Regions from separate parts of the Rossellomorea sp. FM04394 genome, predicted to be linked through region 3. Evidence: riboswitches for the same ligand, from Rfam matches in the RefSeq annotation. Region 3 holds a riboswitch; each other region holds the start of a gene.
The links. A riboswitch is a leader RNA that binds a small molecule or an ion and turns the genes downstream of it on or off. The one in region 3 is predicted to bind lysine.

Region 1 (10,565 bases), 490 kb from region 3:
GGTGAATAGTCTGACCATACTCGGGCAGGTTTTTCAAATTACTCCCGGCGGGCTTGCGAACTATGAAACGATCATGGCTTTTGGTCTCAGCCAATTCTCCATACCGTTTGAAAAAGGAATTGCCATTGCGGTTTTGACACATGGAATAAAATTCGTATTCTCATATTCTGTCGGTCTTTATGCCTTATTGAAGTATCCCATTTCCCCAACTCTCATAAAAAAATTAAGAAAAAGAAAAGGAGGGGCATGAAGTGAAAAGCGCCTCTAAGTTTGAAAAGGTAGCAGCACGCTGCTGGAATTTATTAAATGAAGGTAAGCCCTTCACACCCATTTTTACGGTAGGGACGATGCTTCTCTTTCATATTGGTGATGTTGCATCGTTATCATTCTGGTTGAATTTCACGATTAGTTTAGCGATCACCCTGCCACTTTTTATATTGTTTTTTGTTTATGATTTTCCATTATTTCTGAGAAACTACCTGTGGATACCGATTGTTGCTTACCTGATCATTGGATGGGATTGGAATCTCGGGTTATCCCTGTTAGGGGTCGGTCTTTACTTTTTCTTCACGATTTTGTTCTGGGGAACATTATATTACCATTTACGCATCGGAACGTCGTGGCTCAACTTCACGAGGTTCTGGAAGCTCGTACTGAAGAACAGTGACTCTACAAGCGGGAATGCTCAGGAGCAGCTCCCTAAAGTTCTTTTATTACTTGCTTACTGGCAATACACGTATTCGCTCCTAGCTACAGGCCAGCAGCTGCCAATCGTCCAGTTCTTGAGCTTTTTTGGAGGTCTCTTGGTTTTCACATTCATTCTTCACCGTTATTTATTCGATTGGAAGCCAAAGGTGTATGAAGAGTATGCAAAGGAAGCGGAAGAATGGAAAGAGGATCGGGCAGATCGTGTAGTGGTCATTGTGGTGGACGGTATGAGGAAGGAACGATTCCAAGAAGCGGAAACCCCGTTTTTGGATTCTCTTAAGGCAGAGGGAACAGAATTCTCTAACATGGAAACGGTATATCCTGCCCGTACGGTTGTGTGTTTTTCATCCATGTTCACCGGTACGTATCCGTTTGAACACGGAATCACCTCCAATATGGTTTGGAAGCTGGGGATTAAAGTCGAAAGTATTTTTGACTCTTTACGAAAAGTAGGGAAGAAGGGAAGGCTTCTAGGTGTTGCCCATCTGGTCGATTCCATGGGGTCTGACGTTGATACGTTCACAGCCGTCATGCATAACGATAAAGCGGATCCGACGATTATGAGAAAAGCGAAACATATTATGAAAGAACAGGATCCCGATTTGTTCATCGTTCAAATGATCGCGACGGATCAAACGGGGCACAGCCGCGGGGTCTTATATGATGAATATTTACAAAAGATAAAAGAAGCAGACAGCTTGATTGAAGATTTTGTCCAATGGATGAAAGAGGAAGGCAAGATGGAAAATACAACATTATTTATCTGTGCCGATCATGGGCAGGCTGATGGAATCGGGGGACATGGGCATCTTGATGAAGGAGAACGATTCGTTCCATTTATCATGCATGGACCTAATATCCATAAGGGACGCAAGATAGAGACAAAGTATAGTCTTGTTTCCATGGCCAGTACCATCGCTCATATCCTGGGAGCACCATTCCCAAGCCATGCACGTGGACCTGTTTTAGAAGAAGCATTCAGAAGAAAGGAAGAGCATCGTGAATAAACAGAAGGTTGTTGTTTTTTTGCCTGCTTATAACGAAGAGGAAACCATCGGGGATGTCATCCGTGACATTCCCAGAGGGTTCCATCCTCACGTTAAAGTGGAAGTATTGGTTGTAAATGATGGATCGACCGATGACACCGTTAAAGTAGCGAAAGAAGCAGGAGCAGACTATATCGTACATATGGAGCGCAATTCAGGATTAGGGGCAGCTGTAAGAAGGGGATTAAAGGAATCGTTACGGAAGGGAGCTGACATTGGCGTCATGATTGATGCGGATGGAGAGTATCCCGCATCTCAAATTCCCGAGCTATTAGAGCCTATATTCAAGAATCAAGCAGACTATACGATGGGATCCCGCTTTAAAGGAACCATCGAAGGGATGAGAATTCATCGCCGTCTCGGCAATTATTGTTTTACATTCCTACAATGCGTGTTACTTAGAACGTGGATCCATGATGGTCAATCAGGGATGAGGGCATTCTCGAAACAAGTAATGGAACATGCAGAAATCATTCATGACTATAACTATGCTCAAGTGGTGACTCTAAATATCATGCGTAAAGGCTTCAGAATGACGGAAGTCCCGATTGAATATAGAGTCCGGACGAAGGGTCAATCCTTCATCAAGTTCAAAGCCTATATGTTTAATGTGTTACCGGCCATTATGAAAGAAATGAAACGGCCTGTAAAAAAGGTAGATATTCAACATAATGTTCACAAAATTTCTGAAACATCACTTGAAAGCCTTTAAAATCGTATTGACAAGTATAATGATAATCATTATCATTGAAAATGTAGGAGGATTTCCATATGAAAAAAAGCCTTTTTTTTAGCCTTACATTGATATTTATTCTCAATTACATATTTATCCCTTCACAGGCATCTGCTTATTCTTATGGGGATCCAGGAGAAGAGAAAATCGCAGAAGCGTATAAAGAGCTGGAAAACAGCTTAGCGAATGATGACTGGGATAACGCAAAGAAAATATATGATTCGTATGAAAAGGATTTTGAACTGTATTTTTCAAAGGTGCAGCCCGACATAAACAAAGCCTTCGAGGAAAAAGACAAGGATCTTTTATTAGAAAGCTGGAGAGCAGCATTGATGCTGAATATCGAAAGAAGATTGCATTTTGCCCAAGAGCAGTTTGATGACTATGGCCAGGCAAAGCTTCTCCTTGCAAAGGCAAGAGGGACCTTTAACGTTTTAGAGCCACATATGGTGGAAGAAAAGAGTCAGGAAGATGCGGATAAAATTTATGCTTCATTTGATTCTGCGTTAAATTCTTTGGGCAATCCGGGATTATTTGGGATCGGAAGCAAGGATAATGATCCCGAGGCTTTCGATAAAGAAGTAGAGTCAATCATCAAAACCCTGAGACCGTTATTTCCCATTCCTTCTGAAAAAGCGGACGAAAGTCATTTGAATGAGGAGAATCTTGGGTTTTTAGATGGGATAGGTGAAGGAGGAAGTTCAAGCTTCTGGCTTTACTTCTCACTTGCACTTATTTTGATTCTCATTGTTCTGATTACCATCAATAAACGTAAAAATAAACAGTAGCACCGAGGTAACAAAGGGGGAAACAAAGTGGATTTCCAAGCATTTTTGATCACACTGAGAGAGTCTTTGGAAGCTATTCTGATTGTAGGGCTGATTCTTTCTTACCTTACAAGGCTGAAAGCAGACAAATATAAGAAATGGGTTTACGTGGGAGTATTGCTTGCTCTTGTATCCAGCTTTTTAGTCGCTTTACTGTTCCAAGTCGTCCTGACAGGCTTTGCAAGCTTTGGAGCGGAAGTATATTTGAAGGTCGGAATCATGTTTGCCTCTGTACTCCTCTTAACTCATATGGTTGGCTGGATGAGGAAACAGTCTAAAGGAATCAACACGGAGATGGAGAAGAAAATCAATGCGGCACTGACGGCAGGAAGTGTATCCGCCATGATTATTCACTCTTATCTCATTGTTCTTCGTGAAGGTGTCGAAACCGTGTTTTTCTTCGCTGCCATCAGTGGAGGGGACGTAACGAAGGTATTCACAAGCTACGGAGCGCTTAGTGGATTGTTACTTGCCATGGTTCTTGGATATGCGTTCTTCTCAGGTGCCATGAAATTCAAATTGAAAACGTTCTTTAATGTGACAGGCTTGCTGATCATGTTCATCGCAGCGGGCTTACTTGTTCAAGGAGTTGGAATCCTGCAGGATCTTGGGATCATGGGCTCTTTATATACAACAGCAGAAGGAAAACCCGCGGAAGTATATAATCTTGTGGAGATCATGCCTGAGCACTTTCAAGATGAGCTTCACTATGAGAGAGACACAGGTAATGATGTTCTGATCAGCGGTCAAGTCGGTCTGTTCATGGCGGCAATGTTCGGCTACAGCCACAACCCGACGATTGAACAGGTTCTTGCCTACTGGTTCTACTTCGGATTCGTATTCTTATGGATATACTTGATCCGAACGGATAAACTCATTAATCCTTTTAAACGAAAGTCCGTACCTGCCGGGATGGAACAACAGAAAAAGACGATCAAGAAATCAGAAGATGTGAATTCAATAAATGCTTAAATCCCCCTGAACCAACTCATGATTGGAAACCATTCTTAGAAAGCCTTACAATAGGCTAAGAAGGTTTTCAAACTGAGTTGGTTTTTATTTGGAGAGAAACAGGAGAAAAACAATGATCGATAAACATATTAACAAATGGATGATAAGTATTCTGGCTGTATTCAGCCTGTACTTCATATATAGACTTATATTCCTTCCGCCCTATGCTTCCAGCTGGGACGAAGTCGATTATGCTCTGGGAGTCCTCGAATTTGATTTATTGAAGATGCAGCCTCATTTTCCGGGGTACCCTTTTTTCATTTTCGGGGGAATGATGGTTCACACCTTTATCGATGACGCGGTTCTATCCCTTCAGCTTTTTAATACGATTATGCTGGTTAGTTCGATTCTTCCTGTTTATTGGCTGTTTGGACATTACCTTGCGGGAAAGAAAGCGATCATTGCGACGCTTTTCCTATTTTCCCTTTCTTACCCAAGTGCGATGACCGTTCAAGCCATGAGTGAAGGTGCGGCTATCCCGGTATTATGGTGGTATCTATGGAGTCTGCACCGGGCTGTCATACTGAAAACGAAGGATGCGGCTGTTCTTCCCATTCTACTATTTGCCATTTTGATGGGTATACGATTATCCTACATCGGTTTTGGTGCGGGGATCCTATACTATTGGTTTGTGTTTTGGAAGGAGAGTGGAAATGGTTCAGAAAAAGTGAAAGCCATCGCTTTTCATCTCACTCTCCTCCTACTTTCTCAAGGAGTATGGCTATCGGCTTTGGCGGCCAATGCAGGAAGTCTAAAGACCCTGCTGCAGATTGCCTTTGGGTTTACAGACGGACACTTTACTGAATGGGGAGGAACAGTAGAGCCCGATACAGGATTTTTTGAAAGATTAGGGAACTATATATTTATCAATATAGGTTGGAACGGATTATTTACTCAATCACTTTCTATCATGGTCATCACGCTGCTTCTCTTTTTAGTAACTGTCAAAAATGGAGGAAGGTGGACGAAACCTGGTACAGGCGTTACTTTGCTTCTGATTGCATTCAGCTCCTATTTTTTCTGGGGCCTATTTGCTCAAAACATCGATAAGCCGAGACATATTCTGCCTTTGTCCTTATTACTTGGTTTTTTCTTATTAATGGTATGGATGAAAAAACTTAGTATCTTGAAGATGATCGTGCTGAGCCTGTGGTTCATTTTGCATATAGGAACAAGTGTGAGTTTGTTGTCAGGCTACCACTCTTCTCCGCCTGCCGTATATCAAACTGCGGCATTTTTCGAGGAGAAAAATGATGAAAGCCCCATTATGGTGTACACATGGGAAGAAACAAGAGTATACTCGTATCTTGATGCTCCGTACTCACATAACCGTGTGTTAACATATGCTCAATTTCTTCAAGACATTGAGCATACACAAAAAGAGGTCTATCTGACCGATGCAGTGGTTAAAGGGTTTAAACAACAGGGTATTGAAGACCTTAATGGAAAAATAGAAAAAGTCCAATCATTTCATTCACAGGAGTTATTCGATCCTGTTTATTCAACCATCACGGTCTATAAATGGGTGGACAAGAAGGGAGAGAGACAATGAACCCTACCATAACAAATAAATTAGCTTTATTACCAGATCAGCCCGGATGTTATTTAATGAAGGATAGGCAAGGCACGATTATTTACGTGGGAAAAGCAAAAGTATTGAAAAATCGTGTGCGCTCCTATTTTACGGGTTCTCATGATGCAAAGACTCAACGATTGGTAGGCGAAATAGAGGACTTTGAATATATCATGACCTCATCTGATCTGGAAGCCCTTGTACTCGAAATGAATCTAATCAAAAAATATGATCCTAAGTACAATGTCATGTTAAAGGATGATAAAAGCTATCCCTTTATTAAGTTAACGAATGAAAGGCACCCAAGGCTCATAACTACCCGTAAAGTTCAAAGGGGGAAAGGGCGGTACTTTGGTCCCTATCCAAACGTAGGGGCCGCTAATGAAACCAAAAAGCTGCTGGATCGTCTGTATCCGTTACGGAAATGTTCCACCCTTCCTGATCGGGCGTGTTTGTACTATCACATGGGCCAATGTCTTGCTCCTTGTATTAAAGAAGTGAGCAAAGATACGTACCGTGAAATGACTGACGAAATTTCCCGATTCTTAAATGGAGGTTACAAGGACATTAAGAATCAACTTACGGTGAAAATGAATGAAGCATCTGAAAATCTGGAATTTGAAAGAGCGAAGGAATTCCGCGATCAGATTCTCCATATTGAAGCGACGATGGAAAAGCAGAAAATGACCATGACCGATTTCACCGATCGAGATGTTTTTGGCTATTCCGTCGATAAAGGCTGGATGTGTGTTCAAGTATTCTTCGTACGACAAGGTAAGCTCATTGAACGGGATGTGTCACTGTTCCCTCTATACAATGAACCGGAGGATGAATTTCTTACGTTCCTAGGACAGTTTTATTCTAAATCAAATCACTTTAAGCCAAAGGAAATATTTTTGCCGGAAGTGATTGATGAGGAATTGGCTGCTAAGCTGTTAGACGTGAAAATCACCCAGCCAAAGCGGGGGAAGAAGAGGGAGCTTGTGAAACTTGCCGAGAAAAATGCGAAGCAGGCCCTGGAAGAAAAGTTCGCCCTGATCGAAAGAGATGAGGAAAGAACGATTAAGGCAATTGAGCGCCTTGGGGAACATATGGGCATTTATACTCCCTTCCGGATCGAAGCATTTGATAACTCGAATATCCAAGGTTCCGATCCCGTATCTGCCATGATTGTGTTTCTTGACGGGAAACCCGCGAAGAAAGAATATCGAAAGTACAAAATCAAAACCGTGAAGGGTCCTGATGATTATGATTCCATGCGTGAGGTTGTTCGCAGACGGTATACGAGAGTCTTGAAGGATGGTCTCCCTCTACCGGATCTCATCATCATCGATGGTGGGAAAGGGCAGATTGAAGCGGCGAGGGATGTCATCGAGAATGAATTGGGGTTGGATATCCCACTTGGCGGCCTTGCAAAAGACGATAAGCACCAGACATCGGAACTGCTGTATGGAAATCCTTTGGAAATCATTCCTCTTGAAAAGAGAAGCCAGGAATTTTACTTGCTTCAGCGGATCCAGGATGAAGTCCACCGATTCGCCATCACCTTCCACCGACAACTCAGAGGGAAAAGCGCATTCCAATCTACTCTTGATGAAATTGATGGCATCGGACCAAAGCGGAAGAAGCAACTCCTCAAACACTTTGGATCTATGAAGAAAATGAAAGAAGCAACGGTGGAGGAATTTATTGAGATAGGGATTCCTGAAGCCGTTGCTAAGGTTTTGGCTGAGAAGTTGAAATAAAGGATATTAGAAACTGTTGTTTCATTAGAAGCACTGAGTGGATTGTAGCGGAAGGCACTTTACTCCTGCGGGAGATAGAGGAAAAGTCGAGACCCCGCAGGGCAAAGCCCGAGGAGGCTCGACTTCCTCCCCGGGGAATATTGTGCCTGGAGCGAAAAGGAACGGTCCATGTCATCACACTACCGCTTATACAAAGCTTAGCAAGCTCACCACCGCCAGCAGAAAGCGAGCACCTGAAGCGGAAATCAACCACCGCATGCTCATACAAGACTGCTCACCAATGAATAATAAAATAAAATATTGTTTCAATTAGACATTGAATCAATTTTCCCCCTATGCTATAATTAACGAAAATTTATAACATTATCACTTTTTAAAGTGGTGATAGAGGTGCGAGCTTCAAGAGTACAGGCAAAGAGGAGTATGAGCTCTGTCGAGATGCCTGGAAAGGGGAGATTCGCCGAAGTGGTTTCAGACTCATGCTGATTCCGCTGGTTCTACGTTTAAGAAATGTAGGATTGTCAAGATGATTCAATCTTGGAGAGCTATCTCACAATGCCGATGAACCTATTTTGTCTGTTCTGCTGTATGTTCATAAAGCAATGAGATACTATTCTCATTGCTTTTTTTATTATCCAGCACAGGAGCTTTTCTTTGGAAAAGAGCCTGTTCCATGAACGTTTAGGATGATTGTGATTGTACTCTTCACCATCAAAAAATGAGTCGTAAAATTGCACTCAATTAGAAAGAGGGAGAAGCTGTGAGTATTATTGTTCAAAAATTCGGTGGGACTTCAGTAGGTTCTGTAGAAAGAATTCAAAATGTTGCGTCAAGAATTGCAGAAGAAAAAGAAAGAGGAAATGATGTAGTGGTGGTGGTATCCGCCATGGGTAAAACGACGGATACCCTCGTTGGACTGGCGAGGGAAATTACATCACAACCGAGTAAAAGAGAAATGGATATGCTGCTCTCAACAGGGGAACAGGTGACCATTTCACTCCTTACGATGGCTCTGATCCAAGCAGGACATGATGCCATTTCATTCACTGGCTGGCAGGCCGGGATCGAAACAGAATCCGTTCATAGCAATGCGAGGATTACCAATATTCATACTGAAAAGATGATGCATCACCTTCAATCCGGGAGAGTTGTGATCGTAGCAGGATTCCAGGGTATGACAGAAACGGGTGAAATCACAACGCTCGGCCGCGGCGGATCGGATACCACTGCCGTTGCGATTGCGGCTGCTTTGAAAGCTGAGCGCTGTGACATTTATACAGACGTAGACGGGGTGTACACAACAGACCCGCGTTATATTCAAGGAGCAAGGAAGTTACCGTCCATTTCCTATGATGAAATGCTGGAACTGGCTAATTTAGGGGCTGGAGTCCTGCATCCACGGGCAGTGGAATTTGCCAAGAATTATCAAATCCCGTTAGAAGTCAGGTCCAGTATTGAAAAAGTTGAAGGAACGTATATTGAGGAGGAAGCAAGCATGGAACAAAACCTGATTGTGAGAGGCGTAGCCTTTGAAAGTGAAATTACACGTGTAACTGTATTTGGACTTGGAAACGCATTGACGGGATTATCTTCGGTGTTTACCACTTTAGCCCAAAATCATCTGAATGTAGACATCATTATTCAAAGCCAGACCGATCAGAATACAACCAATTTATCATTTTCGATTAAAGAACAAGATCTGGAGGAGACCCTTGCTGTTCTGGAACGGAACAAAGAGCAATTAGGCTTCACTCATGTTGAGCATGAAAGTGAGCTTTCCAAAGTATCGATCGTAGGCTCTGGTATGATCTCAAATCCGGGTGTGGCAGCGGAGATGTTCGAAGTATTAGCCCAAAATGACATCGTGGTGAAAATGGTCAGCACGTCTGAAATCAAAGTATCTGCAGTGGTAGACGAGAAAAATATGCAAAAAGCAGCAGGCGTCCTACATACTGCATTTAACCTGGACGCGGTGAAAATGGAAGAAGTCACGTTATAACAGCCACAAGAAGAGAACGGGACAAGTGAAAAAGGGTTGCCCCATCAATTGGTGGGGCAACCCTTTATTAGAGTATTAATAGTATGTTGTGTAAAGACTATTCCACTTTATCTTTCTCGTCCCATCTTACAATCACTTTAACTGAATGACTCCGTTTATGTAGTTCTTCAGCAGCTTCTGCCACACACTTTTTTTGTAACTGTACTTGTTCGGCAAGAAAGCCAGTTTCCAGTTTAAATGTGACATCCGATTTTAAGGCAAGGCGCCGTTCTATCACCGGTCCGCTTATTTCAAAGGTCATCTCATTCTTTTTTTGTTCCAGCAGTGTAAGAGTTCCCCAGCCGGCTTCATCGAAAAACGATATCATTTCTTCTGATGACTGAAGGGGGAATTTCCGAGAGAGCTGTTTTCCACCCCAGTATAAAATATCGGGTGTATGCTTTCCTAAAATGTCTGGAATCAACATGTCACGTAAAATTTCATATCCGAAGATTGGAACGGACGGTTGATGTACTTCTTCTTTTTTCTGTTCCAAGTAAATCCCCTCTTTCTATAAAACTATTATATACATGAAAAGGGGAATTATCATCCCATACCTCAAAAAAATGACCATGGGATATTTTGGTGGTATAACTTTTATTTGATATTTATTTGAATTTTCGAACATTTAACAGGGCAATGCCTCATCTTTTTTGTTATCATTATATTAAAAATATTTTTGCGATATTGTCGAATTTATGTATACGTTTTCTTGACGCTTCCACTCCTTGGGAGTAAAATGAACATGTCACATAATTGTTACAATATAAAATATGTATCGTCGTCTAGTCATTCTTAGAAAATGCATTAGAAAACGAATTCATATTTTATCATTAAGGGGGGTAAATCATGGCTGGAAATCGAGAATTTAATTATCGCAGGCT
Region 2 (10,565 bases), 1.9 Mb from region 3:
ACTGGAGTATTGAGAACGAGCCGCCACGATTCCCACACCTGGAGCTGAAAGATCCGGTTTAAGTCCCATATCCCCATAGCGCGGACCTTTGGAAGAGAAATACACCAGTTCATCCTCTTTATCCACTGCTCCAACCGTCAAGGCTGAATCTGCTGCACCTGGTGAACCGATTGTACCTTCCCCGCCTCTGTTACCCGCAGCAATGACGAATAAGGTTCCATTCTCATCTGTCAATCGATTTACTGCTTCTGCCATTGGATCTGTTCCATCACTCGGCATATCGCTTCCAAGACTCATATTGACGATTTTCGCATTTTCTGAAGCCCACTCCATTCCGTCGATAATCCAGGAATCCTGCCCAAATCCTTGATCACTTAAAACTTTCCCTACCAGTAAGCGGGCATCAGGTGCGACACCTTTATGTTTACCATCACCTGCGCCCGTCCCAAGAACGGTAGAGGCAACATGGGTTCCGTGACCATTGACGTCCTTCACTTCTTCACCAGGTACGAAGCTTACGGCATCATCTATCTGCCCTGCTATATCCGGATGCTCCGAGTCAATTCCTGTATCAAGTACGGCAACCTTGACTCCCTCTCCTGTATAGCCTTGTTCCCAAGCGGAATCCGTTCCGATTTGCGGCACACTTTGATCAAGGGCTGCTTCCACACGGCCATCCAGCCATATTTTTTCGACCCCGTATTCAAATTTAGGAGCTATCTCCGTTTCTTTCTTTTCACTTTGAACAGTGACGTCTTTCCAGAATGTTTCTGCCTGCTTCTTCTCTGCAGAAAGGGCCGCTCCATTAATACTTTCCAGGTCTCTCACTTTCTTTGATCCTTTTGGGGCAGGAGTTGCTGAGAAAGTCTTAGCCTTGGTTTCTTTATATTCTGCGATGACGGGTACCGATGCTTGATTCTTGTCATCATACCCGTACTCTATCAATTTCGTAATATTAAATAAGTCTTCATCCATTTTCCCTGCGGCCATATAAGGCATGGCCGAGTTCGGGAATACAAATGTTTCGTCTTTAATGGTCATAACCCTGACACCTTCGCCATTCTTGTCAGCAGACTCTACATTGATGATTTGTTTGCCGTTTTGGAGGGTGGATACCTTCACCACATCGCCTGTGATAAGGGTGATGATGTGCTCCCCCTTGATGTCCGCATTTACATCGGTTGTTGACTTTGAAGGAGCAGCATCTTTGGAAGAGACACCTTGGGCATCCGCTTGAAACATAGGGCCTGAAATCATCGTAGCGGCAATCGATCCAACGAGAAGTGGTTTCAGCTTTTTCATGAACATTCTCCTATTCTATTAAATGTTGATGGTTTCATATGAGCAGACTCTTGTTGGGAAAAAATGAAGAAGGTATGTAGTCCTAATAATTCAATTGAAAGAATGGAAGACTACCAGAATGAGAATAAAACACCACCTCCAACTAAAGGTCGTTTTTCGAAGTTCTGAGGATGTGATAGGTAAGGTTTCTTGAAGTCATGTAGACGCTATGTGGTTAATTGAATTGTAAGTCTAACCCCGTCCAGTTCTCAATTGGGGTTATTTTCCGGGAGGAGGGAACTAGCCCTGTAGTGAATGTTGGATTGTATTCAACTTTTTTATGAAAATTGACACATCCTTGCAGGTTTTTAAGACTGGATATCGAGCGGAGAGATTGGCTGCACTGAAAACTCCAAAGAACTACGCACAAACCTGAATTCTTTCATATAAATTCGTTCATGGAGAGGTCATGACCAAGATCAATATCCTGCGTGAAGAATTTCATATCATCAACGAATACATTTCCATCGAACATATCAATACCCACCTAAAGTCCCCTGAAAGTTTACTAAAGAAAGGTATTCAAGAAGGTTAGATAGAAACAGCAAGACGTACCTTTATACGATCACCAAAACCACGCTGCTAAATCATAAAGTCAATTGTGGCTTGATGTCCCCGAGTCCAGTTCATATTTTTTCATGCAGCTTTCTGAAGAGGATGATTGATAGAAAAAAAGCAGGCGGAACCACAAAGGATTCAACCTGCTCTCACGTTACCATTTATCGGGGCTTTCTGAATGGGATATTAGACCTACCATTATAACCTAAATCCTGTTTTAAATATGTCTTCCCTTAGTTATCTCCTCTTCAATTGGAAGGTGGATCATTCTTCACCGGTCATTCCGAACTAAATCTGCATACGATTCACGCTCGATCACGACCCGCGATTCTCCATCCTTTACAAACACAACAGCCGGTCTTGGAATCCGATTATAATTACTCGCCATGGAATACCCGTAGGCTCCTGTACTGAACACAGCCAGAATATCTCCGTAATTCGTCGGCGGCAGCTTCAGGTCCCAGATCAGCATGTCACCGGATTCGCAGCATTTCCCGGCAATGCTTACAAGCTCCGTGCATTCCTCTTGTGGACGGTTGGCAAGCACTGCATGGTATTTCGCCTGGTAGAGAGCAGGGCGGATATTGTCCGTCATCCCTCCGTCGATCGCGACGTACGTACGCACACCGGGAATGATTTTCTTCGATCCCACTTTGTATAAGGTCGTACCAGCTTCCGCCACCATGCTTCGGCCCGGCTCCACCCATACTTCAGGGAGGGGATATTCATTCTTGGCAAAATAGGTCTTCACACTATCGGTGATCCCCTTCACATACGTTGGTATCGGCAGAGGCCGGTCTTCTTCCGTGTACCGGACACCGAATCCTCCGCCGATATTCAGTACCGGCATCGTCACATTAAATTCGATCCGGATCCGCTGCAGGAAATCAGCCAGTACTTGAATCGCCTGATCAAACCCTTCCCGTTCGAAAATCTGGGATCCAATATGAGAATGCAGCCCGAGTAAGGAAAAGTATGGCTTGCGGAGAGCTAACTGAATCGCCGTATTCGCCTGTCCGTTGGAAATGCTGAATCCGAATTTCGAATCCTCCTGACCCGTCGTGATGTACTCATGTGTGTGTGCTTCCACACCAGGCGTGACCCTGATCAGGATCTGAACCTCTTGCTCACGCTCCTTGGCCAAGTCATGCAGCAGTTCAAGTTCTAGGAAACTATCGACGACAAAGCAGCCGATTTCGGCCTCAAGAGCCATGAGGAGCTCCTCTTCCGACTTGTTATTACCATGAAAATGAATACGCTCCGCTGGAAATCCTGCCTCAAGGGCCGTATACAATTCCCCGCCGGACACAACATCCAGGGAGAGATTTTCCTGCTCTGAAAGACGCACCATCTCTTTACATAGAAATGCTTTACTCGCATATGCCACCTGATATTCCAGACCGCTTTCATTAAAGGCATCCCGGAACAATTTCGCATTCCCACGGATCATTCCCTCATCATAAACCATCAACGGTGTGCCGTATCTTTCGACCAACTCACCTGTCCCCATCCCACCTATTGTTAAATCTCCTTGAACATTCACATCAACTTTACTCATATCCTAAACTCCTTTTGACTCTCTCCAAAAAAACACAAAAAAACCGTATGAAGTGATGCTCATACGGTTTATCATCAAAAGTTTTGGAAACATGATGAAGACTATGTATTAACATCTCTTCAATAGTTCTCCACAACTTTTTCATTGTGACAGTCCAACATTTATTCAATGCTGGCCCAACAAAAAATAGAATTGGCTATTTTCTGCTTCGGCGATCTGCCTTTCCCAACTTATCCCGGAATCCATTATTCTCAAAGATGGTACTAATCATACTCGCGCCTCTATTATCAGAGAGTGACGTATTATTTTGTTTGCATTACTATATCATTCTCTTGAAATAGTTGTCAATTGGTTTTCGAGAGAGAAATAGGCAAAATCCCCGGAATGGAGCCCGGGGATTTCGTGAATCATTTTATTTCAGTTTGATTTCGAACGGTTTCATTTTGACCGGCTTATCATTTCTGCTCAATGTCCCGAATGGAACAATTAGAGAGTAGTCCTCAAGGTTGGCACCCTGAGGCAATGTGAATGTGGATTGATAGCGATGATTTTCCTTATCCATGGTTTTTGTTGCAGCACTTCTGACCATATGATTTAACATCACATTATAATCCAGTCCCCCCTTTGCATTTCGTTTGATTTTATTTGAGGGGATCACCTGAATAAATTGAGCAAAATTCTCTAAAATGTCATATCGGAATTGTTTTTCTTTGATGTGATCAATGGTGAAATCGACTGTCACCTTCCCTTTTACGTTTTGGATATCTTGTATCGTGACCTGATAACCAAAACGAGGGCTCTTCACCTGCAATGGAGGTGAACCCTTTAGTGAGGTGATGCCGTCTGCATCTACGCGCTTCATATGAGCTTGGACCTGCAGCGAACGGGCCTTGTCACTGAGTTTACTCGTAAAGAGTTCTCGGACCGTCTTTTGAACTTTACCATCGATTTCTTTGATATCGAGTGTATCTGCACTGGACTTCGACAGACGGTTCCCTAAGTCATCAAACACAATCAGATTTAACGTATCCTTCCGAGACTCCACCGAATATGTATACTCCAGTGTAGTCGTAGCTTTTCCTTTAGTAATGGATGTCACTAGCAGCTCAAATTCCCCATCCGGCGATTCTGTCCTTGCATCTGTTTGGATTGTTTCAGACGGAATCCTCTTGACCGGTACATCAAAAGTCCAGGTCCCGTTTACATCTGCCATGTGGGTGAAAGTTAACGGAAGGGTGAAGTTTTCCGGCGGTTCTTTCCCGTCCCGGTAGAATTCGATCGAGCCAATGAACTCATCCCCATCTTTTTTAAGACCCGAGCTCCCGGATCCCCATTGATTCTGATCTTTACCGTCGAAGAGATGATAGCTGTAGCCGCTCACCGGACGGTTCCCTTTGTCCATATGTTCGATGGAAAGCTCATCACCCTTCGCCTTGAAGGTGACCCCGATGACGTTCCCGTCATAATATGTGCTTGTAATCGTTACATCGACGCCATTGGAAGTGGCGGCCTGATTAACTTCCGTCACTTTATCGCTGAAGTAGAGTTCTTTTCCGATATCGGAACCGACTTTTTCATAAATGCCACCCAGTACAGGCAGTTTGGCCAGTGCATTATTAACAGGTGCGAACAGGAAGCCCGATACGAGAACCATGGAGGCAGCAGCGGTGGTAAAAGAGGCACTTATTTTGGCCGTTTTTTTACGGACCTTTTGTTTTCTACCCTTTTGGATTCCTGATGAAATCGCCTCAAAAACCTCTTCTTTTGGCACCTCGATGGTGTTCATTTCTTTCTCAAACCATTTTCTGTCCATATTGATTCACTCCTTCCAACAGCTTTCTTAATTCCAACTTTGCACGGTGAAGATACGTCTTAACCGTTCCTTCAGGCGTATCCATCGTCTCGGAGATTGTCTTGATCGACTGCCCCTGAAAGTAAAATAAGATAATGACTGTTTGATAGTGTTGATTCAAGGATGCCATGGCCGTGATCAAATCGATCCGTCCCTCCACATCCTTGTCTTCTGTAATGAGGGCACTGTCGAGAAAATCATCCCCCGTCAGGACGAGTCTGTTTTCCTTTTTCAGAAAGCTGTATGCCGTATGGATCAGGATCTTAATCAGCCAGGTGCTGAAATACTCCGGATTCTTCAACCGGGATATCGAGGTGAATGCCTTGCAAACCGTCTCCTGCACAACGTCCAGCGCATCTTCTTTATTTCTCACATATAGGAATGCCGTCCGGTACAGCTTTTCACTTTCTGAGTGGATCAGCCTTTCAAATGCCTGTTCATTCCCTTTAATTGCTTTTTTCACAATTTTTACATCCATTGATTAACCTCCTGTCATTCATTAGAGTCGGGTGGGGTGGGAAAAGTTTCAAGGAATTTTTTTATGGGGTGTCGTGCAATGTAGACTGAGGTTGTTTACCATTTATTTCAAAAAGACGCATAAACTATGAAAAACGACGCAATAAATTTGAAATCGACGCAATTCACCTCGAAAATGACGCAATCATGGACGACTTCGACGCAATTAAGTAGCATGGATGGGATCATACGCCCCCAAGATTGAATGAAAATGAGCCAAAAGCCAAAGAAAGATTGAAAAAACCTTTTTTATCTTCCATCGTAAGGCTTTTCACTTAAAAAAGAAGCTTATCCCCATCGATAAGCTTCAATCTGCCCGTCCCGTATAAATCATCACAAAATGCAGGACCGCTTCCGTTGATCCCATATTGATGTAGCTGTGGCCTTTATCTGCATGGAATTTGATCGAGTCATACTGACCGAGCTCAAAAACGTCATTCTGCACTTTCACTCGTACTCTCCCTTCCATGACGGTGACAAATTCAATCACCCCCGGCTGGTGGGCATCGGCACGGTATTCACTGTCCGGTTTCAGGAAAGCCCTGTGGGTTTCCAATGAGCTATAGCCAGAGGAAGTAAACATCGGTTCCAGGGTCAAGGACTCATTGGCACTGATCACTTTGCTTCCTTCGTTTTTCCTGGAAATCTGAACTTCCTGTTTTTCCACAAGTAGGGCAGAAATCGGGATCTCAAGTCCGTTCGCGATTTTCCAGATGATCGTCAAAGATGGATTCGCCTCTCCCCTTTCGATCTTCCCCAAAGTCAATGTACTCACATCGGTCATGGCTGCAAGCTCCTGCAGTTTAAGGCCTCGTTCATGTCGTATATGTCTCAGTGTCATTCCGACGTGTCGGGCCAATTTTTCCGGGTCCTGCCACGTCAAACCGTCATTGCTCATATTTCCACCTCTTTCTATAGTCAATGCTTTGAAGTATATTATAATATATATATAATAAACTATAGTATATGTATTAGAAAGGAGTGCTCATCATCAAGGAACTAACTCTAGGTACCATTTCATCTATGTTCTTTGCCGTCACCTTTATTCTGAACCGGTCCATGGAACTTGCCGGTGGAAGCTGGATGTGGAGTTCGTCCCTTCGCTTCCTGTTCATGCTCCCTTTCCTTTTCCTTATTGTAGGTTTAAGGAAGAATGTAAATCAAGTCTGGATTGAACTGAAGAAGAAACCATTCGAGTGGCTGATATGGAGTTTTGTCGGGTTTGTACTCTTTTACGGCCCTCTCACTTATGCGGCAGCGTATGGACCGGGCTGGCTCGTCGCGGGTACGTGGCAATTTACCATCGTCGCTGGCATCTTGCTCGCTCCCTTGTTTTATACTTCCGGGCCAGTCAGACGCAGGCACTCCATTCAAAAAAGGGCTCTCGCCATCTCATCGATCATTTTAGTTGGGGTAATGTTCATTCAACAGGAAAATGCCAGTGGTTTGTCCTTTTCTGCAATGGCCGTTGGAATCTTACCGGTGATCCTTGCAGCTTTTGCGTATCCACTCGGAAACCGGAAAATGATGGAGGTATGCGGCGGGAAGCTTGATACCTTTCAACGGGTACTGGGAATGACGATGGCGAGCACTCCCTTCTGGCTGATCCTGGGTTGCTATGCGTTTGTTAAGGTGGGGGCACCCAGCACGGGTCAAGTGACGCAATCCTTTATCGTCGCCATTTGCTCCGGGGTGATTGCGACCTCCCTCTTTTTCCTTGCTACGAACTTGGCGAGGCATCATCCCGGGAAGCTTGCCGCAGTGGAAGCGACCCAGTCCACCCAGATCCTGTTCGTCATCATGGGAGAAGCAGCAATCCTGTCCGTTCCCTTTCCGTCAGGATTCGCCCTGATCGGCATCCTCCTGATCATCGCAGGCATGATCATCCACACCGTGAACGTAAAAAAAATGAATGCCGGTACGATTAAGCCGGTGAAATCAGCAAGCTAAAAAGGAGGAGCACCCTGGGGTGCCCCTCCTTCCGTTTTATTTAAAAACCTTTCTTCTCATCCACTGAGTTGCAGCCCATTTATCCCCGATGACAACCGGTGCCCCGCCATGAAGAGTCAAGTCGTTCAACTCCTGGTTATCATAGAAATATTCGAAGTAAACCGCCATTCCCTTTTGGGGAGAAACAGAGAAATTCAATTTCGGGAAGTACGTTTCCCCGCCTTCTTCCACATCATTCAAGTACATGACAAGGGTGCTGATTCTAGGATTCTTCACCGGCCGCGATGATGCCGAGAAGAAATCGAAGTGGGCCTTGTATTCCTGACCCGGTTTATAGTTAAGGATTTGAAGACCTTCCCCGTGCTCGACGGGTATATTCATAATTTGAGAGACTCTCTTTTCCACTCTAGTCACAACATCATGTTCGCCTTCTTGAAGGAAAACGCTGCTACTCGTTCTAAGTTCATCGACAGTACGGGTATTCCCTATCTTGGAACGCTGCACACGATCCTTTGAAAGCTGGATGAGTTCATCACATTCTTCATGACTCAACACATTGCCAAGAACAACAATCAACGGCTCCTCCATTTTTGCGATAATCTGAATTTCCCTGTCTTCCGTCTTGATCTTATTCCCCGTATGGTGAAAAATCGTTTGTTCCTTTACAGCTATTTCAGTAGTATCCATTGCCAACTTTCATCAACCTCTTATCGTATTTTTAACATTCTGAATTCTTATATTGGTGGAAGCATCCTTTGATTCTTCCAATCTAGAAAAAACGATAGCAACAATAGGCAAAACATAACTGTAGTCTTTATTTTGGCTGGCGGTTTCCTCCTGCGTGTGTATTTTTATATATTTTACACCCGGAATGAGGGTAATTCTATCTTTTTTTTAGATGAAAAATAAGGGGACTGATGGGATTGGGAGGGATTGTAGGATTGGCGTGGGTGCGGGGGCGTCACAGAAAGGACACGGATGGGTTTAATGCATCGTTATAATACCTTTTCGACCAAAGTAAGGAGTGGCGATTTCACTAATATTCACCTATAAAAAAAGAGAACAGCAAGGAGCTGTTCTCTTAACCCAATTAATATTTCAAAACTGGCTTCTGCCACTCATATCCTTATTGAGGAGGACTGAAAGGGAATTTATCGTCGATATTTTCATTTTATCGGCGATATTCTTGAAATAACGGCGAAATCACCATTTTATCGGCGAAACCCGATTTGAGGCAAAGGTCCCCTGTCCATCTGAGGTCCGTCCCTTCTTCTATATTTCTAATCCAGCTTCACATTCACCCGGTCGTCCACATATTTCGTTGTACTGTAGCCTTCGATTTCAAGCTTGGTCGGTGTTATATCTTCCTGAGAAGAATCGTTATAAAATTCGATTGTTTGGACCGTTTCAAAGTAGCGGGGTTGATCCAATGAATCATACTCATATATATCAACTTTTTGTACTGTACCGTTTTTATCCATTAATACACCATCAGTATCACTGACTCCCATCGAGATATTGTCACTCCTTAAAAGGTCGCTTGAAAAGCCATAATTCACCCTTTCATAGGCACGGTCCTTCGATACATCGTGCGTCAGAATCACCTTTGCCGGATTTCCGGCCCTGATTTCATCAATGGAAATGGTGTTTCCGAGATATTCAAAGGTTTGCGGCATATCCTTGGCAGCATCGAGTTCGATCGTTTTTCCCTCGTCTACGGATAAATGGATGGAACCAAATTGAATGTTCACCTCTTTCGGATTTTCAAAATACAGGGTATTGAAGCTGGATGCAAACGAATTCCATCCGTCCTGATCGAAGGATTCCACAAAAATATTGTTTCCAAAGAGATCTGCCTCCACCTTCTTCTTATCCGTTTCAAGAGCATGAAAGGTCATGACATCAATCCGTCTGTCCCTATCCTGATTCTGAAAACTGTACTGCAGGAGGGTCGTGGTCGGAGCGATCGTCAGCTTATCCAGGCGGACCGGAATCCCTTCTATATTGATTTCTTTATCCAGCTCATGCACCCGGGATGATTGCTTTGTAAACGGAATGTCAAAGCTCCAGTCCCCTTCGGCAAATCTCATCTCCCCACGGTACCCCCCTTCCTTTTTGGGGTCCTGAACGATTTGCATGAGCCTTGCCACATTCAATTTAATGGTTCCTTTATCCACGGAAACCGGCAGGAGACTCATAGTGCCCCTATACACATTTTTCTCTTCATTTTGTATTTCGTCCTGATCGACGGGAGGAGAGTAAAACATGTTTTGCACATCACGCATCATGACGTCATATTCATTCTCGATATGGACACCTTCATGATTATTCATCATATATCGATTTTCTTCCTTGGTATCCTCTATTTCATAAAAGACAAGGGTCTGTACATCATCGGCGACGACACTCTTGATGGTGATTTTCACCCCATTGCTTTCCGCCTCAAGATTCAGACGTTCCCCAAGGTCATGCTGGAGAATGGCACGCAATTGTTCATCCTCTTCTGTCCATGCATAGTAGAGACTGGAGAATCCACCTGTCACAAATCCTATAGATATGAGGATTGCGAAAACACCTGCGAAGGCAATCCCGATTGACTTCCGCTTCTTTTTCTTCCTCTGCCTTTGTACTTCTCTTTCCTCCACCTTACTCTTGACCTTCTCCATGAATCCAGCAGGGATTTCCACGGAATCTGCCATTCCTGCCAAGGCAAGCACCACTTCCTGAAAAGTGGCCAAATCCTCCTGACAGCCCTGACAATGGTAAATATGCATCTCAAACTCTACCTTT
Region 3 (10,565 bases):
CAAATTAGTTCGGATTTTTAATTTGTTCAAATGTCATTTCAATTTAGCTCTTCCCAGCGTTTGATTGGAGTGCAAGACGAAGACTCCTGCGGGAAATGTAGCTTATGTGAGACCCCGCAGGCTTGCCGAGGAGGCTCACGGGCTACCCGCGGAAAGCGAAGTCTTGCACGGAAATCATTAGCGGTATTAAGAGTTTACACTGAAATAGTCAGTATCTACACGGCGGTTTTTTAGTTTTATCTCAGCCCCCTTTTTGAAGTGAAATACACTGTGAATTATAGAATGGAAATTACGAAGTTTCCGTTATGATTAGGTTTATGTTTTGATGTTTGCGCCTCAAAAGTAAAAACGGTGCGCCGGGTTTTTGTTTGGTAGCAGGGATCACCGTCAATATTCTTTCATGAATAATTAACAATATATAAGGAAATACACCTTGCAAGTACGTTTTTATCCTTTATAATGGAGATACTAGGAAATTTTGTCGAAAAATGAAAGAATTACATAGGAGAATTCTATGAGGCTTATATCAACTAGGGCTTTGAAACCGGGCATGGTTCTAGCTACAACCGTATATAACATGAGAGGTCAAGCTTTAATTCATGATAACGTTCCGATAACAGAACGCATGATTTATAGATTGCAGGAGCTTAGTATTCAGTATGTCTATATTGAAGACTCGCTTTCAAGGGGAATCCATGTAAATGGAACCGTTTCAAATAAGGTGAGACAGCAGGCTGTAAACAACATTGAAATGGCCTTTAATCAATTAAGCGCATCGAATGCGCCCCCTAGCACGCTCATGATCGAAGATAGTGCTATACAATTGAAGCAGGTGATAGATGTAGTTTTGTCTGAAGTAAAGGCGAATCATGATCTCCTAACCATTTTGACAGATGTTTTCACATATGATTCCTATATCTTTCACCATTCATTTAATGTTACATTGTATACGCTCTCCATTGGTCTCGAACTCAAGCTTTCTACTAAACAGCTCGAGCAGTTAGGGGTGGGAGCGATTTTACATGATATCGGTAAGATGCTGGTGCCTGAGGAGATTCTTTTGAAGCCGGGTAAGCTGACAGAAGGTGAGTTCTCTGAAATTAAGAAGCATTCAGAACACGGATTTGAGATTCTGAGACAGCTTCATTCTGTGTCTTTGATCATTGCTCATTGCGCTTATCAGCATCATGAGCGCCTTGATGGATCCGGTTATCCACGGGGTATCAAAGGCGAGGATATACATCCTTTCGCAAAAATCATCGCCGTGGCGGATGTGTTTGATGCCATGACGTCCAATCGTGTATATAGAAAAGCCATGCTTCCACATCAAGCACTAGAGGTATTATACGCAGGCAGCGGCACCCTGTTTGATACAAACGTGATCGAAGCCTTCAGGGCTTCAGTTGCCATCTATCCAAATGGGATGGTCGTGGAGCTGAATGACGGCCGAAAAGGAATAGTGACAGAACAAAATAAAGGGGTGACGGATCGACCGGTGATTCGGATCATCGAAGAGGCCGGACAGGAATTACAAACTCCTTATCCCATTGATTTAAGTACGGAATTAGATAAGGTGATTACCGGGTTTGATCCGGATTATGAACCCCAATCCCTGAAAATTAAATAATTTTTTTGCGTTAAACCCCTCTTACTGTGCATACAAATAGCTTGTAAGGGGGGATTTTTTTGTCAAAGTTCAAAACATACAAACCCCGAAGAGGAGGGCCGCTACCTTTTCGATATGTGATGATCATTACGATTCTTTTCTTTATGATTTCCACTGGTTTCGGATTGTGGATCATTAATAAAGGTTTAAAACCGACACTGCTTGCTTATGCCGAAACCCAGACCAGCAGGATCGGTACGCTGGTTATCAATAAAGCAATTAACAAAAAAATTGCCGATGTTCTCGACATTTCGGACATAACGGAAGAAGTGAAGAATACAGAAGGCGATATTGTTTCATTTAAATACAATACTCAAACAATCAACCGGGTTCAGGCAGAAATCACAAACTTAGTACAGCAAAACCTGCAAGAAGCAGAGGAAGGAAATCTAGAAAACCTTGAATTTATAACCGAAGTTGAAATTGATGAAGGGAAATCTAAAACATCGAAGGGAATCACTTACTCGGTGCCTCTTGGCCAGGCGACCAACAACGTGTTACTCGGTAATCTGGGTCCAAAGGTACCAATACGCTTTCATTCGATCGGAGATGTCCGTTCCGATATTAAAACTACCGTTGAGCAATTCGGGATCAATAATGCCGTTGTAAAAGTGTTTGTCGAGCTTGAAGTCAATGTCCAGATCATCATTCCATTTGCAACGAAAACGGAAACCATCAAGCAGGATATCCTGGTTGCCATGGGTACCGTTCACCTGGATGTACCACAGTTTTATAACAATGGTGGAGGGGAATCCAGCCCATCCATTGAAATTCCCACAAATTAGTCAGGAAAAAAAGTTGTCAAAAGAATGATAGTTTGTTATATTAATAAAGAAAATTTTATAACACACCACATCATCAGTCCGATGGGGTAGAGGCGCAGAGTTCAAGAGTATGCTGTTTGAGGATGACAACTGGGAGAACAGATGAAAGGGAACTTTTGCCGAAGTAAATATGCATGTCGAAGGTGTATTTGCTGGGGTTATCTTGAAGAAGGATAACACTGTCATTATAGGGGAATCTCTATAATGGGGAGCTACAGATCGTGATGGAGCACTTAAATTACTTACTAAGGTAATGATAGTTTCTCTATCGTTGCCTTTTTTTATTATCCTCTGTCATGCTACGATGGTTCCCCCCTATCAAATAGGAGGAGGACACTATGGAAAACACGATTTACTCACTATTACCACCCCTTTTAGCCATTCTTATGGTTATTCTTACGAGACGGGTTCTACTTTCATTGGGAGTAGGAATCGTTGCTTCTGCCTTTCTGTTAGCAGATTTCTCAATTACGAAAACATTCAGCTTTATGTGGGACGCCTTTAAAGGCATCTTTGTCGCAGATGGAGCACTCAACACATGGAATGTCTATATTATTTTCTTCTTACTCATTCTAGGTGTGATCACAGCATTTGTGAACATTTCCGGCGGTAGCCGCGCATTTGGTGAATGGGCGATGAAACGTGTGAAAACAAGAAAAGGTGCACAGCTTCTTGCTGCTGTTTTAGGTATCATAATTTTTATTGATGACTATTTTAACGCCCTTGCTGTTGGCCAGGTTTCGAGACCCATCACGGATCGTCACAAAATTTCACGAGCCAAACTAGCCTATATCATCGACTCGACATCGGCACCGATTTGTGTCGTTTCTCCAATCTCAAGCTGGGGAGCGTACATCATCGGGATTATCGGTTCCATTTTGGCTACTCACAGCATCACAGAATACACAGCATTTTCAGCATTCGTTCAAATGATTCCGATGAACCTCTACGTCTGGGCAGCTGTCCTGCTTGTGATCATGGTTGCTGCTAAAGGACTGGACTTCGGAAAAATGAAAGAGCATGAAGTAAGAGCCCTAGAAACAGGGGCCCTTTATGATCCTGAAAAAGAAATTCCAGGAGAATTGAAAAATGATCTGCCTGTCAGCTCGAAAGGATCAGTTGGTGATCTTGTCTGGCCGATCGTAGCACTTGTTGTCGGTACAATTGGAATGATGCTCTGGACAGGATATCAAGCCGTCGGATCATTTGACATCCTTCCGATTTTTGAAAATACAGATGTAACGAAATCTTTATTATATGGTGGATTATTCGGTCTCCTTGTTGCGCTGATCTTCTTCATCCGTCAAGTCACCTTGAAAGGAATCGAAGGTAAAGCAGTTGGAGTAGCAGTAGTGGAAGGAATCAAATCCATGTTACCTGCCGTTTATATCCTTATCTTCGCCTGGACGATCGTCACATTGATCGATCAATTGCAAACAGGTACGTATCTTGCGGGTCTGGTTGAACAATCAAGCTTACCGATGCAGGCACTTCCAGTCATTTTGTTCTTAGTTGCCGGAATCATGGCATTCTCGACGGGAACTTCATGGGGATCTTTCGGAATCTTACTTCCAATCGCCGGGGAAATTGCTGCAGCGACAGATGTAAGTATCTTACTTCCTGCTATGGCAGCTGTATTAGCCGGATCCGTGTTGGGAGATCACTGTTCTCCAATCTCGGATACAACCATCCTTTCCTCTACAGGGGCAGGAAGCAATCATATCGATCACGTTCTTACACAGCTTCCATATGCATTGATCGGAGCGGTTGCTGCTTCAATTGGATATCTTGTACTTGGATTCACGGGCAGCACGTTATTTGGTTTAGGAGTTGTGATTATTTTAATCGTGGCATTCGCTTTTCTATTTGGTGAAAAAGCAAAACCTGCTGTTTCAGAACAATAATTAAATGAAGAACCAGGAGCTCATTGGCTTCTGGTTTTTTTATACATTCTTACTTGTTGTCAGGGGGGGGTTAAAACCTATGGTGGTATCCCAAAAGCCCTCTCAACCTTTCCGAACGTCAATTCTTCATGTTTCGACAAAATTCATATAGTGAAATAGTACCTGTCCCCATCTGAAAAAAACTTACTCTAAGCTTAAAAATAGCTTTGACAATTGTCTTGGAACTAGCTATACTGACTTTAGATTACAAATAATCTGAAAATATAAAAATTTCAAATACCTTAATATGGTAGTTGAAAAGAACTAGGGGGGACCAAGATGGAGAATCGTGCCCAGTTTGGAACACGAGCAGGATTTATTCTGGCTGCTGTCGGGTCAGCAATCGGTTTGGGAAACATATGGCGTTTTCCGGCAGTAGCGTATGAAAATGGTGGAGGAGCATTCTTTATTCCTTATTTATTCGCTCTTCTAACAGCGGGAATTCCATTATTAGTACTTGAATTTACATTAGGTCACAAGTATCGTGGCTCAGCACCGCTATCTTATTTCCGTCTTAATAGAAAATCAGAGTGGCTTGGCTGGTGGCAGGTATTAATCGCCTTTGTCATTTCCACCTATTATGCCGTCATTATCGCATGGGCGATGTCCTACAGTGTATTTTCTTTCAATCTGGGTTGGGGGAAGGATACAGAGACATTCCTATTCAATGACTATTTAAAGCTTACCGTTGATCCAGGCCAGACAGGCAGTATCGTTCCTGGAGTATTCATTCCACTTGTATTGGTTTGGGTAATTACATTAGGGATCCTTTTCAAGGGTGTAAAGAAGGGTATCGAAGTAGCGAATAAGATTTTCATTCCGGCATTAGTCATTTTGTTCTTAATCATTGTTGTTCGCGCTCTAACCTTGCCTGGAGCATTGGATGGCCTTGATGCTTTCTTCAAACCGGATTTCAGCAAAATTGCTGATCCAAGTGTATGGGTGGCAGCATATGGGCAGATTTTCTTCAGTTTATCAATCGCTTTTGCAATCATGATTACGTATTCAAGCTATCTTCCGAAGAAATCGGATATTACGAATAACGCTTTCATTACAGGCTTTAGTAACTCAGGGTTTGAATTATTAGCAGGTATTGGAGTATTTGCTGCTTTAGGTTTCATGGCTCAATCCCAAGGTGTAGGCGTTCAGGAAGTAGTAAGCGGGGGAGTTGGATTGGCGTTTGTGGTATTCCCGCAAATCATTAATGAATTCCCGGCCCTTAACGGTTTATTCGGATTCTTGTTCTTCGCTTCACTTGTATTAGCAGGGTTGTCATCACTCATCTCGATTACAGAGACGTATGTAGCGGGTGTTTCTGAGAAGTTCGGAATTTCCCGTACAAAAGCCGTTCTATTCGGTGGAGGACTTTCTGCGATCATCTCTATCTTATTTGCCACTCAAGGCGGATTACTCTTCCTGGATGCGGCAGACTACTTTATTAACCAGTTCGGTGTAGCATTCGCTGGATTAGTTGAAGTAGTAGTGATTGCCTGGTTCCTGCGCAAGTTAGGTACATTCCAATCCCACGCCAATGGAATCTCTGATATTCAGCTGGGTGCATGGTGGAAGGTATGCTTGGGTGTCATCACACCAATCGTCCTTGGATGGATGATGTTCGGGTTATTCAAAATGAACCTGCTAAAAGAATTTGAAACTGAAACTGGAAACTACGGAGGTTACTCAGATGCCTTCATTCTTTACAGTGGTTGGTTTGTTGCAGGATTCGCAATCCTTGCCGGTGTTGCTTTCTCCTTTAAACGCTGGCATGCAAAAACAGAAGCTGAGAGCTATAAGGAGGTAAGCTGACATGACTGGTAGTGCAATTATAATGATGATTGTTGGGATGGTCATTATCTGGGGTGGATTAGCAGCTAGTATCATGAACGCTGTTTCCAAATCAAAAAAACAGGTGTAAAAAGATGAAGCAGACGATGGGATAACCATTGTCTGCTTTTTTAACGTTTTTTGCTTTTGATTCTGTCTTGACGCTCCCACATTCTTAAGTGGGGGTATGGATCAAAGGACCACTCCGTCAAGCCATTGTCCTTATACATCCCATAGTGCAGATGAGGAGGGAATTTTCCCGATGTTCCAGGAGGTCCATATCCTGAGCTCCCAACACCGCCTATAACCATTCCTGGTTCAACCACTTGTCCTACGTGAAGGTCTTTAGAGAAGCCGCTAAGGTGAGCAAAATAATGATACGTATTATTAATGTCACGTATCCCTATCCGCCAGCCTCCATATCGGTTCCATCCTTTCATCTCGATGATTCCATACGATGTCGCTCTTACAGGGACACCATAATCAGCAAAGAGGTCCGTCCCTTCGTGTATTCGTCTTCCTCCCCAGCCACGGGCATCACCCCAAGTGTTTCGGTAGCTGTAGTTGAACCTGAGGGGAAGGGGGAAGGCTTTTTGGTTTAAATGGATTGTACCGTATTGCTTATAGATTTTTGCATTTCCCATGATGATACTGACCGTTTTATCACGCTTGTAATAGTCCCAAAGAGCAAGCTTGAAATTATCCCGGTCAATTCCGTACCGCAATATATACTCTGTCAAAGAAGCCAATATATCTTCATCACTCTTCAGACTTGCTTTTCCATCGAAGTCTCCATCCCGGCCCATACCATTGAATAGAGTGATGGTTTCGGGATTGTCATCTTCCGGATCAGGGTTTAGAGGGCCGACCCACTTTTCAGGCTCCATATAAATAGATATAAGAGAAGAGGGTTTTTCCCGATCTTTACGGGCAAAACGAAGACTCCGCTCGTACTGATCGACGGCAGCAAGATAGTACCAGGGAATTTGGGTAAGTGCCTCGCTTTTCTGAAATAACTCCATTCTCTTTGTGTGGATCTGTTCGTCTGTCAGCTTTTCTGCTGCAAAGGTTTGACAAGGACTTATGAATATGCAAAAAGCTACAAAGGTAAATACCAATCGTTTGTACAAAATAATCCCTCCATTTTTAGGGGCCTACTTCTAGTTTGTATCGTTCATCGGGATTCATAATCATCAATAAATGGTAATAGGGTATCACATGCTTGTTTTCACATTTTTAGTATGATAAAGTGACAAAAGAAGTATATTGATGATGGCTTTTTTTACATAAGATGAACGATCTAGAAAGCGTTTCACTCTTTGCCTAAGTCAGAATTATTTAGGATTGGAGATGAGGGGTATGAGCAAGAAAGATGAACATATTCGTAAACCGGATTGGCTTAAAATTAAGCTGAATACGAACGATAATTATATGGGCTTGAAGAAGATGATGCGTGAAAACAACCTTCACACAGTATGTGAAGAGGCTCGTTGTCCTAATATCCATGAATGTTGGGGAACCAGAAGGACAGCTACATTCATGATTCTTGGGGATATTTGTACCCGTGCCTGCCGTTTCTGTGCCGTTAAAACAGGACTTCCGACTGAATTGGATCTGAAAGAACCGGAACGAGTTGCTGATTCCGTACAATTAATGAATCTAAAGCACGTCGTAATCACAGCGGTTGCCCGTGATGACCTGAAAGATGGTGGATCACAGGTCTTTGCTGAAACGGTTCGTGCTATTCGTCGTAAAAGTCCATTCACTTCCATTGAAGTATTACCTTCCGATATGGGTGGAGTATTCGATAACATCAAAACATTGATGGATGCAAAACCAGATATTATGAACTACAATGTCGAAACCGTTCGCCGCTTGACTCCAAGAGTTCGAGCCCGTGCTACTTATGACCGCACATTGGAATTCCTGCGCCGAGCTAAAGAATTAAACCCGGATATCCCAACAAAATCAAGTATCATGGTCGGTCTTGGGGAAACCAAGGAAGAAATCCTTGAAACAATGGATGACCTGCGTGCAAACCATGTTGATATTGTGACATTAGGTCAATATCTGCAGCCATCTAAGAAACACTTGAAAGTTCAGAAGTATTATCACCCGGATGAGTTTGCTGAACTACGTGAAGCAGCGATGGAAAAAGGCTTCAGTCACTGTGAAGCAGGTCCACTTGTTCGATCTTCTTATCATGCAGATGAGCAAGTGAACGCAGCTGCCAAAGCAAGACAGGCAGCCGGAGAGCAAGAAGTTCAAAAAGCATAATCTTTCATATATAAAAGGACTGACCTGAAGGAGAAAATCTCCGACAGTCAGTCCTTTTTGCAGAGAAGGAGAGAATGACAGAGAGTGCTTTTTTCGGCATTTACGCCAAAAAGCTTCGTCACTCTGCAGCCTCCGCCTTACTATTAATCGACCATGTTGTCTGTGTTGTCTTTTCGTTTTTGGCGGTCTTTGTTAATTTTGTGGACATCGTCGTCCTGCATTTCGTATTTCTCAGATGTCATTTCACCATTTGGATTTTCACCTGCGTCTACATTTCTTCCCTGAGGAGAATCCTGCAGCATGAGATTGATGGTATCATCGATGGCCGTGTTTGCGTTACGGCTATCGCTATCCATCTTGGCCAGGTTTTCTACATTCCGCATCAGGCTCTTGTCATCGGTCACATAGACGTGGTACCAACGGGGAATAACAGACATGGCTGTTTTCTTTACCTGATCGGCTACTTCAAAGCGGCCATCTTTGTCCTTTTTGTCCGTCACATATGAAACCAATACTTCTTCGTCAGTGACGAGAGTGGAACAATCTTTCACGTCAGGGAGAGCGACACTCATTTTGCTGATCGTGTCGGCCACTTGTTCGCGGTTGATGCTGTACATATCTTTTGTCGAGATGGTTTGACCGCCTGTAGGACTTTTTTGTTGACGTACATAACCGAAGTCCTCACCGCGGTGAGCTCCTTTTTTGGTCCAGCTATTTTCGTTGTACAGGTCCTCACGGTCATTCACGTTTATGGTATTCCCATTATCGTGAAACATTTCCTCGTTGGCCGTGTCGATTCCATCACAGGCAGTTCCGATTAGCGCAATACTTAGTACAGTTGTACCAAGAATGAATTTATTCAATTTAAACACCCCCTATTCGATAGGGTGACCATCTCTTATTACAATTTTTCATAGTAATTAATGGACAATCCGTTATAATTTAAGATAAGGAAATGAAAGTGGGTGGACGAGATGATTTGTGTGCAGAATACATGCTACGAAATCGTTGAGGAATTTAGAGACGGATTCAACGAGGAAGCATTTAAGGAAAGATATAGCGATATCTTAAGCAAATATGATTATATCCTTGGGGATTGGGGATATGGCCAGCTTCGTTTAAAGGGATTTTTCGATGATCACAATCAAAAAGCTTCTTTTGACACTAAGGTGAGCACGCATAAGGATTACTTGTATGAATATTGTAATTTCGGCTGCGCTTATTTTCTTGTGAAAAAAGTCAATAAATAATGGTGAAAAAGGAACAAACCGTTTCGTTTGTTCCTTTTGTCTTTTTTACTTATTTTCAGTATATGGAGGTTCTTCATTCACATCGGGATCGGCATGAACAGGGTGTGATCCGGGCTCCTGACGTGGTATATCTTGATGGAGTGATTTATTTTCATAGTTGAAGGCACTGTAATATCGTTGTCCTTCTTCCCATGGAGTGCTTTTGTTCTCAACGGGAGTATGTTTTCCTCGCGGAGATCCGTAAGGTCCTTCAGGAAGTGTTTCTGGAACGATAAAATTGCGATACGTTTCAACATTAGAGAAGTCACTATATACTTCTTCTTCTTTGTCTCTAGGTTCTTTACTCATTTTATCTCCCACCTTTCATACTTATAGTATGTGAGAGTGGGGTGGACTTCATTCCTTAGAGCACGTTCTACATAATGATTTCTCCTAAGAAGTCCCTTAATTCATCGGCTTCTTCATGAGTTAACTTGAATACACTTTCTACATATCCGGGTTCATCAAGGTCATCTCTGCCAACGATCGCGAATCGACTCCCTTGAAGATCTAATACCAAAGATTTACCATAATAGCGATCTGTTTGGGTAATGGCTAAGTCGTACCTTTGATTTTCTCCCATAAAACTCACAAAGCGTGTTTTTGTATTTTCTGTATCATCGTATAAATAAAATCGTTCACTCATGACGATGTCCTCCTCTTTTTCTGCTTATTTCATCATAACAAACTGAGTAGAGAATTGCAGGATCTACCTGTATGGTGGAGATGAAATTATGTTAAA

Region 1: another riboswitch for lysine. It lies ahead of ACCB35_RS15850 (aspartate kinase); the one in region 3 lies ahead of ACCB35_RS18335 (Na+/H+ antiporter NhaC family protein).
Region 2: another riboswitch for lysine. It lies ahead of lysA (diaminopimelate decarboxylase); the one in region 3 lies ahead of ACCB35_RS18335 (Na+/H+ antiporter NhaC family protein).

Annotation. Positions count from the first base shown of each region.
Region 1 covers NZ_CP168654.1:3,125,295-3,135,859, reverse strand. The annotation lists gene ACCB35_RS15885 (lysylphosphatidylglycerol synthase transmembrane domain-containing protein) at 1-250, shown strand, start outside; gene ACCB35_RS15880 (alkaline phosphatase family protein) at 252-1,715, shown strand; gene ACCB35_RS15875 (glycosyltransferase family 2 protein) at 1,708-2,466, shown strand; gene ACCB35_RS15870 (hypothetical protein) at 2,526-3,275, shown strand; gene ACCB35_RS15865 (FTR1 family protein) at 3,303-4,286, shown strand; gene ACCB35_RS15860 (nucleoporin-interacting protein) at 4,399-5,877, shown strand; gene uvrC (excinuclease ABC subunit UvrC) at 5,874-7,643, shown strand; lysine riboswitch at 8,021-8,199, shown strand; gene ACCB35_RS15850 (aspartate kinase) at 8,404-9,642, shown strand; gene ACCB35_RS15845 (YslB family protein) at 9,740-10,177, opposite strand; gene ACCB35_RS15840 (succinate dehydrogenase cytochrome b558 subunit) at 10,531-10,565, shown strand, end outside.
Region 2 covers NZ_CP168654.1:1,021,349-1,031,913, reverse strand. The annotation lists gene ACCB35_RS05225 (S8 family serine peptidase) at 1-1,302, opposite strand, end outside; gene ACCB35_RS05220 (hypothetical protein) at 1,751-1,876, shown strand; gene lysA (diaminopimelate decarboxylase) at 2,171-3,457, opposite strand; lysine riboswitch at 3,573-3,749, opposite strand; gene ACCB35_RS05210 (DUF4179 domain-containing protein) at 3,870-5,270, opposite strand; gene ACCB35_RS05205 (sigma-70 family RNA polymerase sigma factor) at 5,251-5,787, opposite strand; gene ACCB35_RS05200 (helix-turn-helix domain-containing protein) at 6,133-6,723, opposite strand; gene ACCB35_RS05195 (multidrug resistance efflux transporter family protein) at 6,816-7,775, shown strand; gene ACCB35_RS05190 (2OG-Fe(II) oxygenase) at 7,812-8,462, opposite strand; gene ACCB35_RS05185 (DUF4179 domain-containing protein) at 9,056-10,565, opposite strand, start outside.
Region 3 covers NZ_CP168654.1:3,618,846-3,629,410, reverse strand. The annotation lists gene ACCB35_RS18345 (HD-GYP domain-containing protein) at 578-1,627, shown strand; gene yunB (sporulation protein YunB) at 1,687-2,451, shown strand; lysine riboswitch at 2,531-2,713, shown strand; gene ACCB35_RS18335 (Na+/H+ antiporter NhaC family protein) at 2,829-4,394, shown strand; gene ACCB35_RS18330 (sodium-dependent transporter) at 4,713-6,239, shown strand; gene ACCB35_RS18325 (methionine/alanine import family NSS transporter small subunit) at 6,241-6,348, shown strand; gene ACCB35_RS18320 (M23 family metallopeptidase) at 6,389-7,387, opposite strand; gene lipA (lipoyl synthase) at 7,617-8,534, shown strand; gene ACCB35_RS18310 (YhcN/YlaJ family sporulation lipoprotein) at 8,678-9,397, opposite strand; gene ACCB35_RS18305 (YutD family protein) at 9,509-9,784, shown strand; gene ACCB35_RS18300 (hypothetical protein) at 9,830-10,132, opposite strand; gene ACCB35_RS18295 (DUF3055 domain-containing protein) at 10,200-10,469, opposite strand.